One region of the Microlunatus sagamiharensis genome, then DNA from elsewhere that is predicted to be linked to it. Evidence: riboswitches for the same ligand, from Rfam matches in the RefSeq annotation. Region 1 holds a riboswitch; the other holds the start of a gene.
What was found. A riboswitch is a leader RNA that binds a small molecule or an ion and turns the genes downstream of it on or off. The one in region 1 is predicted to bind S-adenosylmethionine.

Region 1 (4,673 bases):
ACCACACGGCGTTCCCGAGTAATCCTGTAGACAACGTCCCAGCGCGCGACCGACCAGCCCCGAGGAGAGACGTGCCAGCGAACAGCGACGACCGGCGGAGCCTCGTGCTCGCCGTGGTCGGGGTGGGGCCGCGCGGTGCGGGCCTGCTCGAGCGCCTGGTGACGAACGCCGCCGAGGTCGCCCACGGGCCGGTCGAGATCCACCTGGTCGACCCGTTCCCGCCGGGGGGCGGTCGTGTGTGGCGCGACGCGCAGTCGCAGCTCCTGCGCCTCAACACCACGACCGAGGACCTGACGGCCTTCGTCGACGAGAGCGTCGTCATGGCCGGCCCGATAACACCCGGGCCCACGATGGCCGAGTGGTGCCTCACGCACGGGCGTCACCTGTCCGACCCCGAGCTGGCGGCCGAGGCGGCGACCGTCGGACCGCTGGAGTTCCCCACCCGGCGGCTGGCCAGCGCCTACCTCGGCTGGGCCGTCGACGAGACGCTGGGCCGGCTGCCCGAGGGCGTCACCGTGCACACGCACCCCCAGCGAGCCGTGGACCTGCTCTCCGCGGGCGACGACGGGGGCGGGCGCGAGGTCGTCGTCCTCGAGGACGGCGAGCTGCTGGCCGTGGACGCGGTCGTCCTCACCAACAGCCACGTCGACGTCGCCCCCGCACCGCCCTTCGCGGCGCTCGCGGACCTCGCCGTCGAGCACGGGCTGCACTACCTCCCGCCCGGCTACGCCGGCGACCTGGACCTCTCGGCGGTGCCGGCCGGGGAGGACATCCTCGTCCGCGGCTTCGGGCTCGGATTCGTGGACTTCCTCGTCCTCGTCACCGAGGGCCGCGGCGGGGTGTTCGAGCGCCTCGACGGCCAGGCCGACGGGTCGAGCGACGAGGCGTCGAGCCTCGTCCCCGAGCGTCAGGGCCGGCTCCGGTACGTCCCCTCCGGCCGCGAGCCGCGCCTGCACGTCGGTTCGCGCCGCGGGGTGCCGTACCACTCCAAGCCGATGTACCGCCTCCGCGCCCCGAAGCCGGCGGCCACCCGCTTCTGCACGGCGGAGGCCGTCGGCGCCCTGCTGCGGCGTGGCGAGCCGATCGACTTCCTCGCCGACGTGTGGCCGCTGGTCGGGCGTGAGGTGACCTGGGCGTCCTACGTCGAGCTCGGCCTGGGCCACCCCGGCCGCATCACCGTGCCCTGGGAGGAGTTCGCCGCCACCTTCGCCGCGCTCGAGTGGGGGAGCGAGGCGTACGCGCGCTGGATCGCCGAGGTCGTCCCCGACCCCGCGGACCGTTTCGACCCGGCCGTCGTGGACCGCCCGCTGCGGGACGTGCGGGTAGCGGACCGCGACGAGCTGAGCCGCGTGCTGCGCCGCTACGTGCGCGACGACCTGGAGCGCCGGGCCGACCCCACGTGGAGCGCCGACCTCGGCGCCTTCCACGGCTTCCTCGCCGTGATGCCGGTGATCGGGGCCGCGCTCGCCTCGCCGCTGATGGACCCGCGCTCGCTGCTGCGGGACTTCTACGGCTGGTTCATGGGCTTCTTCAGCTTCTGGGCCAGCGGCCCGCCGCCGGACCGGCTCGAGCAGCTGCTGGCGCTGGAGGAGGCCGGGGTTGTGTCGTTCCTCGGCGGCGGCCTCGAGGTCGGGGTGGACCCGGAGCGCGGCGTCTTCGTGGCCCGCTCGACGACGGTGCCCGGCGAGGTCGCGGCGCGCTCCCTCGTCGACGCGACGCTGCCGGCCTTCGACCTCGCACGGGTCGAGGACCCGCTGCTGGCGACGCTCGCCGCCCGCGGGGAGGTCGCCTCGCAGCTGCTCGTGACCGCCGACGGCGAGCCCGTCGACACCGGCCAGCTCAGCACCGACGGTGCCCAGCGGCTCGTGCGGGCGGACGGCACGGTGGCCGAGCGCCGCTTCGCCCTCGGCATGCACACGACGGTCAAGGCGGCGGCCTTCGCCCGGCCCTGCACCAACGCGCCCGTCCACCGGCTCAACGACCACGTCGCCCGGGCGCTGCTGGCCCTCACCCCGGCGGTCGTCGACGACAGCGAGCCCGTCGGCGCCGGGCGGAGGTCCTGAGGTGGGGCCCCGTACGCCCGCACCGGTCGCACCGCCGGCCGGGCGCGGCCCCGGGCGCGCCTCCGGGACCGCCGTGCCTGCCGAGGCGGGAGGGACCCGCCCGGCCGCAGCACGCGAGCGGCCGTGCCCGGCCGAGATCGAGGCCCGCCTGTCGGTGCTGCTGCGCTGGTCGTGAGCGCCGACCGGTCCGGATCCTGTACCGAAGTGCCCTACTAGGAAATACCGAGTTATAGTGCTCCTGTCACGAGCGCCAGCGTCAAGCCCCGGCTTGCTGGCCGGCAACCCTCCTCCGCGGTGGGGTGCCCCGGGTGACGACACGGCTGGTGCCGGTTCCGGCACCGGCAAGCGCGGCCCCGTCCCACGGGGTCCTGAACCCCACGGAGGGTCCCCGATGACCGTTCTCACCCGTTCCGACGCCGCAGCCGCTCTGACCGAGCGGCTCGACCGCACGGTCGCACCGCTGCTGCCCACCGTCGGCGCCGGCTGGGTCGTGCCGCTCGTCGGCGGCCGCCAGGCCCGGTCGGTCCACCTCGACGTCGCCGCCAGCGCCCCCGCGCTCCAGCGGGTCGCCGACCACGTCGCCGCCGCCCTGCCCGCGTACGCCAGCGTGCACCGCGGGGCCGGCTACCTCTCCCAGCTCAGCACCGCGCTGTACGAGCGGGCGCGGGAGACGGTCGGCACGTCCGTCGGCGCCCGTGCGGACGACGTGGTCGTCTTCACCCGCAACACCACCGACGCGCTCAACCTGCTGAGCAGCGCGGTGCCCGGCGACGTCGTGGTGCTGGACGTCGAGCACCACGCGAACCTGCTGCCGTGGCGCTCACCGAGCCGCGCGCACGGTGCCCGCGTGGTCCGCGTCGCGTCGACGCTCGTCGAGACCGAGGCCCTGCTCGCGGCCGAGCTGGCCCGGTCCCCGGCCGCGCTGCTCGCCGTGACGGGCGCCTCGAACGTCACCGGCGAGGTCCCCGACCTCCGCCGTCTCGCCGACCTCGCCCACGGCCACCGCGCCCGGCTCGCCGTCGACGCCGCCCAGCTGCTGCCGCACCGCGGGGTCGACCTGGCCGCGACCGGGATCGACTACGTCGCCTTCTCCGGCCACAAGGTCTACGCCCCGTACGGCGTGGGCGCCCTCGTCGGACGCCGCGACTGGCTCGACGCCGCCGAGCCCCACCTGGCCGGCGGCGGCGCGGTCCGCGAGGTCACCACGACCTCCACCACCTGGGCGCCGAGCCCGGAGCGCCACGAGGGCGGCACCCCCGCGGTGCTCGGCGCCCTGGCCCTCGCCGAGGCGCTGCGGACGCTGGCCGAGACGGGTCTCGACCGGGTCCGGGAGCACGAGGCCGCGCTGCGCGACCGTCTGGTGGCCGGGCTCGAGGGGCGGGGGATCGAGCCGCTGCGCCTCTGGTCCGACGCCCCCGACGCGGTCGGGGTCGTGAGCTTCGTCGTGCCCGGCTGGCGCTCCGCCCAGGTCGCGGCGTACCTCTCGGCCGAGCACGGCGTCGGCGTCCGCGACGGGCGCTTCTGCGCGCACCCGCTGCTGGCCCGCTTCGGGCTCGGCCGCGGCGACGGTGCGGTCCGCGCGTCCTTCGGGGTGGGGTCGGGCTCGGCCGACGTCGACCGGCTCCTCTCCGCGCTCGACCAGCTCCTCGCCGAGGGCCCGCGCTGGACCTACGCCTCCGACGGCGGCAGCTGTCGACCCGCACCCGACGACCGTCCCGCGCCTGACTGGTCCGGCCTCGAGAGCCTGACCGACCCCCTCGGCAGCGCTTCATCACCGACCAGCCCCTGCGCCACCCTTCCGACCGGAGCCGACCGATGACCCTCTCCCCGCCCCGGGCCGCGTACGCCAGCCCGCCCGACCTCGCCGCGTACGGGCCCTACCGCAGCCCGCAGCGCCCCGACGACCCCCGCCCGCTCTACCGCTTCACCGGCCGGCTGAGCGCCGACGGGTCCAGCGGGTTCCAGGCCGAGGCCGGGCGCTACCACCTGTACGCCAGCTGGACCTGCCCCTGGTCGCAGCGCGTGGTCCTGGAGCTCGCGGTCAACGGGCTGTCCGACGTGGTGCCGACGCACTACGTCGACGACGTGCGCGACGGGCGTGGGTGGGCGTTCCGGGAGACGGACGGTCCGGATCCGGTCAACGGCTTCACCCTGCTGCGCGAGGCGTACGAGGCGACCGAGCCCGGGTTCGACGGTTCGCGCAGTTCCGGGGGTCAGGGGGGTCGTCCCCCCTGGGTGTGACAGGGAACGTCCCGGTGCTGTGGGACACGCAGACCCACCGGATCGTCAGCAACGACTACGCGACGCTCGGGGTCGACGTGGCCACGCAGTTCCCCGGCCACCGCTCGCCCGGCGTCGACACCTACCCGCGCGAGCACCGGGCCGAGATCGACGCGCTCGACGCCTGGCTCGGTCCGGCCGTCAACCAGGGCCTCGGCCGCGCGTCGGGGCAGGGACCGGGTGCCGCGAAGGCCCGCTCGGCGCTGCTGGCCGCCCTCGACGCGCTCGACGACCGCCTCGCCGACGGCGGCTTCCTCGTCGGGCACGGAATCACCGAGGCCGACATCCAGTTGTGGGTGACGTTGGCCCGGTACGACGCCACGCGCGTCG
Region 2 (4,673 bases), 2.2 Mb from region 1:
GGTCGCCCGGCCTCCTGTGGGCCGTGGCGGCGGGCGTGCTCTGGGGGAGCTACTTCATCCCGGCCCAGTGGGCGGCGACGTCGGCGCAGGCGAGCAACCTGCCCCTCGCGCTGGGCATCCTCGTCGGCGCGCTCGTGCTGGCCCTCACGGCGCGGGCGCCCGTGCGCCTCGCGCCGAGGGTCGCCGCCACCCAGGTCGGCGCGGGCGTGGTCTTCGGCGTCGGCAACCTGCTGCTGCTGGCCCTGGTCGCCCGGGTGGGCACGGGGACGGGCTTCACGATCGCCCAGCTCAGCCTCGCGGTGAACGCCGCGATCGGCATCTGGGTGTTCCGCGTCCCCCGCCCCGGCACCAGCCAGGCCCGGCGGGTGCTCGCCGGGATCGCGGTGGCCGGGGTCGGCGGCGCCGTCATCGCCGCGATGCGGTGAGGTCCGTGGGACGCAGGCCCGCCGCGTCCCACGACGAGGTCGGGTCTAGCCTCCCGCGACCGCCGGGATGATCGAGACCTTGGCGCCGTCGGCGACCTCGGCCTCGAGCCCGCCGACGAACCGCACGTCGTCGTCACCGACGTAGACGTTCACGAACCGGCGCAGCTTGCCCTCGCCGTCGACGATGCGGTCCTTGATGCCGGGGTAGTCGGCGTCGAGGGACTCCAGCACGTGGGCCACGGTGTGGCCGCTGGCCTCGACCTCGTTCTGCCCGCCGGTGAAGGTGCGCAGGATGGTGGGGATGCGGACGTGGGCGCTCATGCGCTGTAGCTCCTCCAGAAGTCGGTGAACGCCTCGTAGCGCGGCGGGATCGTCGTCTTGGGCCCGACGTGCGAGGACACGGCGTCGAGGGTCTTGAGCCCGTCGCCGGAGTTGATGAACACGGTCTCCGCGTCCGGGTCGAGGTCGCCCTCGGCGAGCAGGCGGGCCGTCACGCCGAGGGTCACGCCGCCGGCGGTCTCGCCGAAGATGCCCTCGGTGCGGGCCAGCCGCACGATGTTGCGCACGACGGTCTCGTCGTCGACGTCGGCGATGCGGCCGCCGGTGCGGCGCACCACGTCGAGCACGTACGGCCCGTCGGCCGGGTTGCCGATGGCCAGCGACTTGGCGATCGTGTCGGGCCGCACGGGCGCGACCACGTCCTGGCCGGCCTCGTACGCCTGCACGACCGGCGAGCAGCCCGTGGCCTGCGCGCCGAAGATCTTGACCGGCTTGTCCTCGACCAGCCCGAGCTTGACCAGCTCGCCGAAGCCCTTGTCGATCTTGGTCAGCTGCGAGCCCGAGGCGACCGGCACGACGACCTGGTCGGGCAGGCGCCAGCCGAGCTGCTCGGCGATCTCGAAGGCCAGCGTCTTGGAGCCCTCGGCGTAGTAGGGGCGGACGTTGACGTTGACGAACGCCCAGCCCTCCTCCTCGCCGGCGATCTCGCTCGCGAGCTTGTTCACGTCGTCGTAGTTGCCGTCGATCGCGATCAGGGTCGTGTCGTAGACCGCGGAGGCGATGATCTTCTGCTGCTCGAGGTTGGACGGGACCATCACCACGGAGCGGATGCCGGCGCGCGCCGCGGCGGCGGCCACCGCGTTGGCCAGGTTGCCCGTCGAGGGACAGGCCAGCACGGTCAGGCCGAGCTCGCGGGCCGCCGAGAGGGCGACGGCGACGACGCGGTCCTTGAAGGAGTGCGTCGGGTTGCCGGAGTCGTCCTTGACCCAGAGCTTGCGCACGCCGAGGTCGGCGGCCAGGTTGCCCGCGTCGACGAGGCGGGTGAAGCCGGGGTCGGTCGAGCGGAAGGTGGTGATGTCGGAGGGCACCGGCAGCAGCGGCGCGTAGCGCCAGATGCTCTTCGGGCCCGCCTCGATCTGCTCACGGGTGACCCGCGGGAAGTCGTAGCCGACCTCGAGCGGGCCGAAGCACTCCATGCACGCGTAGAAGGGGCCGAGCGGGGACTTCTCCCCGCAGGCCCGGCACACGAGGTGGGTGGCGTTGCCGAAGGCACCTTCACGGACGCCGGCGGGCGGGGGTACCTGGGTGTCGAGCACCGCGGTCATGACGATTCGTCCTCACGCATCATCTGTCCTCGGGCGACTTTCGCCCGAAGCCGGAAGTGGCACCGTGTCTGGCTGTCAGCCGGTTGCCGGGGAGTCACAGGGCCGGTCCCTCGTCCCCCTCTGGATGAACGTGGACAACTCTAGGACGCCCGGCCCGGAGAACCGGTGCGCGGTCACGTTCTGGTCCGCATGCTGATCCGGCTGACCAGAGTGCGAGACAGAGCGCGTGATCTACGCTCGGCGCATGCCGCAGGATCGCTCGGGCCAGGACGCGGGAGCGCCGCTGACCCCGGCCGAGCGCCGCCGCCGGCGGGCCAACCGGGCGAACCTCTCGACCCCGCTCGGCCTGCTCGTCGCCCGCCTCGGCGGTGCCCGCCGGCGTCCGGGGCCGTACGGGCTGGTGCTGGCCGAGGGCTACCGGTTCCGCTTCCCCGTCGCCGGCGCCTTCACCGTCGGTGACGTGATCATCACGGCCCGCTCCTTCGACGCGCTGCTGCGGCGCACACCGGACCTGCTGCGCCACGAGGAGCTCCACGCCCGCCAGTACGCCCGCTGCCTCGGCCTGCCCTACCTCGGCCTCTACGTCCTGGCGATGGGCTGGTCGGTCGTGCGGACCGGCGACCGCGCGTCGGGCAACGTCTTCGAGCGCCGCGCCGGGCTGGTCGCGGGCGGCTACGTCGAGCGTCCCGTCCGGTCGCTGCGACGCCGTCGTCGACGCCATGGAGCCGGTCGGGGGCGCGCCGGCTGAGCGCGGCCCAGCGAAGTTGACCCCTCTACCCGCATCCTTGAGACCTTCCCCGGGGCGCCCGCGCCCCGCCCGTGCGCAAGGAGTCCCCTCGATGGTGCCCAGGTCCCGCGTCCCCCGGCTGTCAGCGCTGGCGCTGTCGACGGCGCTGGCCGCGTCCGGGATCCTCACCGCCTGCAGCGCGCAGGACGACCAGGTCACCGAGGACGTCTACTGCGCCGACGCCGACGGCAAGGTGGTCGACGAGTCGCGCTGCGACGACGGCTACCGCGGCGGCTTCCCCGGCTTCATCTGGATCGGCGGCTTCGGTGGGGGCCGCGGCCTGGGCTATCAGCTGCCGGTCAGCCAGCGCACCTCGGTCGTCCCCTACAACGACCCGGTCGCCCGTGAGCGCGCCGGGCTCCCGCGGACGGGGCGCGTCACCGGCTCCGGCGGGCTCGGCGGGACCGTGACGCGGTCCCGCTCGGCCTCGGGCAAGTCGGGCGGGACCAAGGCCGGCACGTCCAAGGGCGGCGGCTTCGGCGGCTCCCAGGGCGGGACCGGGAGCTAGGTCGTGCCTCCTCATTCCGACGGGCGCAGGCGTGGCCCCGCATCCCGACCGGCTGCGCCAGGCTCACTCGGCGCAGCCCGCTGCGCTCTCGTTCCCCCGACGTGCCGCACCGGGCGCGGATGCCACGCCTGCACGAGCCGGACCTGAGGAGACACGACCTCCCGTGGAACGTCGACCCACCGGCAAGACCCGCGACAACTGGCCCCAGCTCGTCGCCGACCAGGGCCTGACCTACTGGCAGACGCAGCTGCCCGACGGCCGCACCCGCTCCTACTGGAGCGAGGCCGCGCACTACGCGTTCTCGGCCGCCGAGGTCGAGCAGATGCACGCCGACGCGACGACGCTCTTCGAGATGTGCGTGAGCGCCGGTGACTGGATGCTCGCCCACCCCGAGACGACCGACAAGATGGGCATCCCGCGCTGGGCGCTGCCCGCCATCTCCGCCACCTGGAACCGCACGCCGGAGTGGGGCAGCGTCTACGGCCGCTTCGACGTCGTCTACGGGGGCAACCGGCTGCTCGACCCGGCCTGCACGGACCTCCAGGACGGCGCTGACGAGGCGCTCGGGCGGATCCGGCTCTACGAGTTCAACGCCGACACCCCCACCTCGCTGCTCGAGGCCGCGGTGATCCAGTGGGCCTGGTTCGACCAGACCCGCCAGGGCGACGACCAGTGGAACGAGATCTACGAGATGCTCGTCGCCGCGTGGCGGCGCAACCTCGCCGAGGCCGAGGAGGCGCTCGGCCACAAGCCGGTCGTCCACTTCGCGTGCACCTGGCAGGACAACCTGCTGCCCGAGCTCGCGCACCTGGTGCCGCCGGAGCAGCGCGGCGACGTCCGGGTCGAGGGCAGCTCGTACGAGGACCTGCAGAACCTGCGCGTCATGCAGCAGGCCTGCACCGACGCCGGCTACGAGACCCGCTGGCTCTACGTCGAGAAGATCCACCTCGGCGAGGACGGCCGCTTCTACGACGGCACCAGCGGGGTCGCGGGCGACCACCTCGACATCGTCTTCAAGCTCTACCCCTGGGAGCACATGGTCGCCGAGGAGTTCGGCCCGGCCGTGTTCGAGGACATGCGCCGCGCGGGCGGGACCGTCTGGATCGAGCCGCCGTACAAGATGCTCTGGTCCAACAAGGGCCTGCTGCCGGTGCTGTGGCAGCTCTACGGCCGCGACCCGGAACGGAGCCGGCTGCTGATCCCGGCCTGGTTCGAGGGCGAGCAGCCCGACGGGCTCGAGAGCTACGTCCGCAAGCCGATCCTCGGCCGCGAGGGAGCGAACGTCCGCGTCGTCGTCGACGGCCAGACCGTCCTCGACACCCCCGGCCCGTACGGCGACGAGCCGGGCG

Region 2: another riboswitch for S-adenosylmethionine. It lies ahead of thrC (threonine synthase); the one in region 1 lies ahead of BLU42_RS10310 (aminotransferase class V-fold PLP-dependent enzyme).

What each region holds. Positions count from the first base shown of each region.
Region 1 is NZ_LT629799.1:2,274,944-2,279,616, reverse strand. Features, by position in the region: gene BLU42_RS10315 (FAD/NAD(P)-binding protein) at 72-2,063, shown strand; SAM riboswitch class IV at 2,303-2,417, shown strand; gene BLU42_RS10310 (aminotransferase class V-fold PLP-dependent enzyme) at 2,455-3,882, shown strand; gene BLU42_RS21090 (glutathione S-transferase family protein) at 3,879-4,304, shown strand; gene BLU42_RS21085 (glutathione S-transferase C-terminal domain-containing protein) at 4,319-4,673, shown strand, end outside.
Region 2 is NZ_LT629799.1:85,114-89,786, reverse strand. Features, by position in the region: gene BLU42_RS00415 (GRP family sugar transporter) at 1-425, shown strand, start outside; gene BLU42_RS00410 (MoaD/ThiS family protein) at 471-746, opposite strand; gene thrC (threonine synthase) at 743-2,029, opposite strand; SAM riboswitch class I at 2,046-2,160, opposite strand; gene BLU42_RS00400 (hypothetical protein) at 2,274-2,777, shown strand; gene BLU42_RS00395 (hypothetical protein) at 2,869-3,324, shown strand; gene BLU42_RS00390 (glutathionylspermidine synthase family protein) at 3,488-4,673, shown strand, end outside.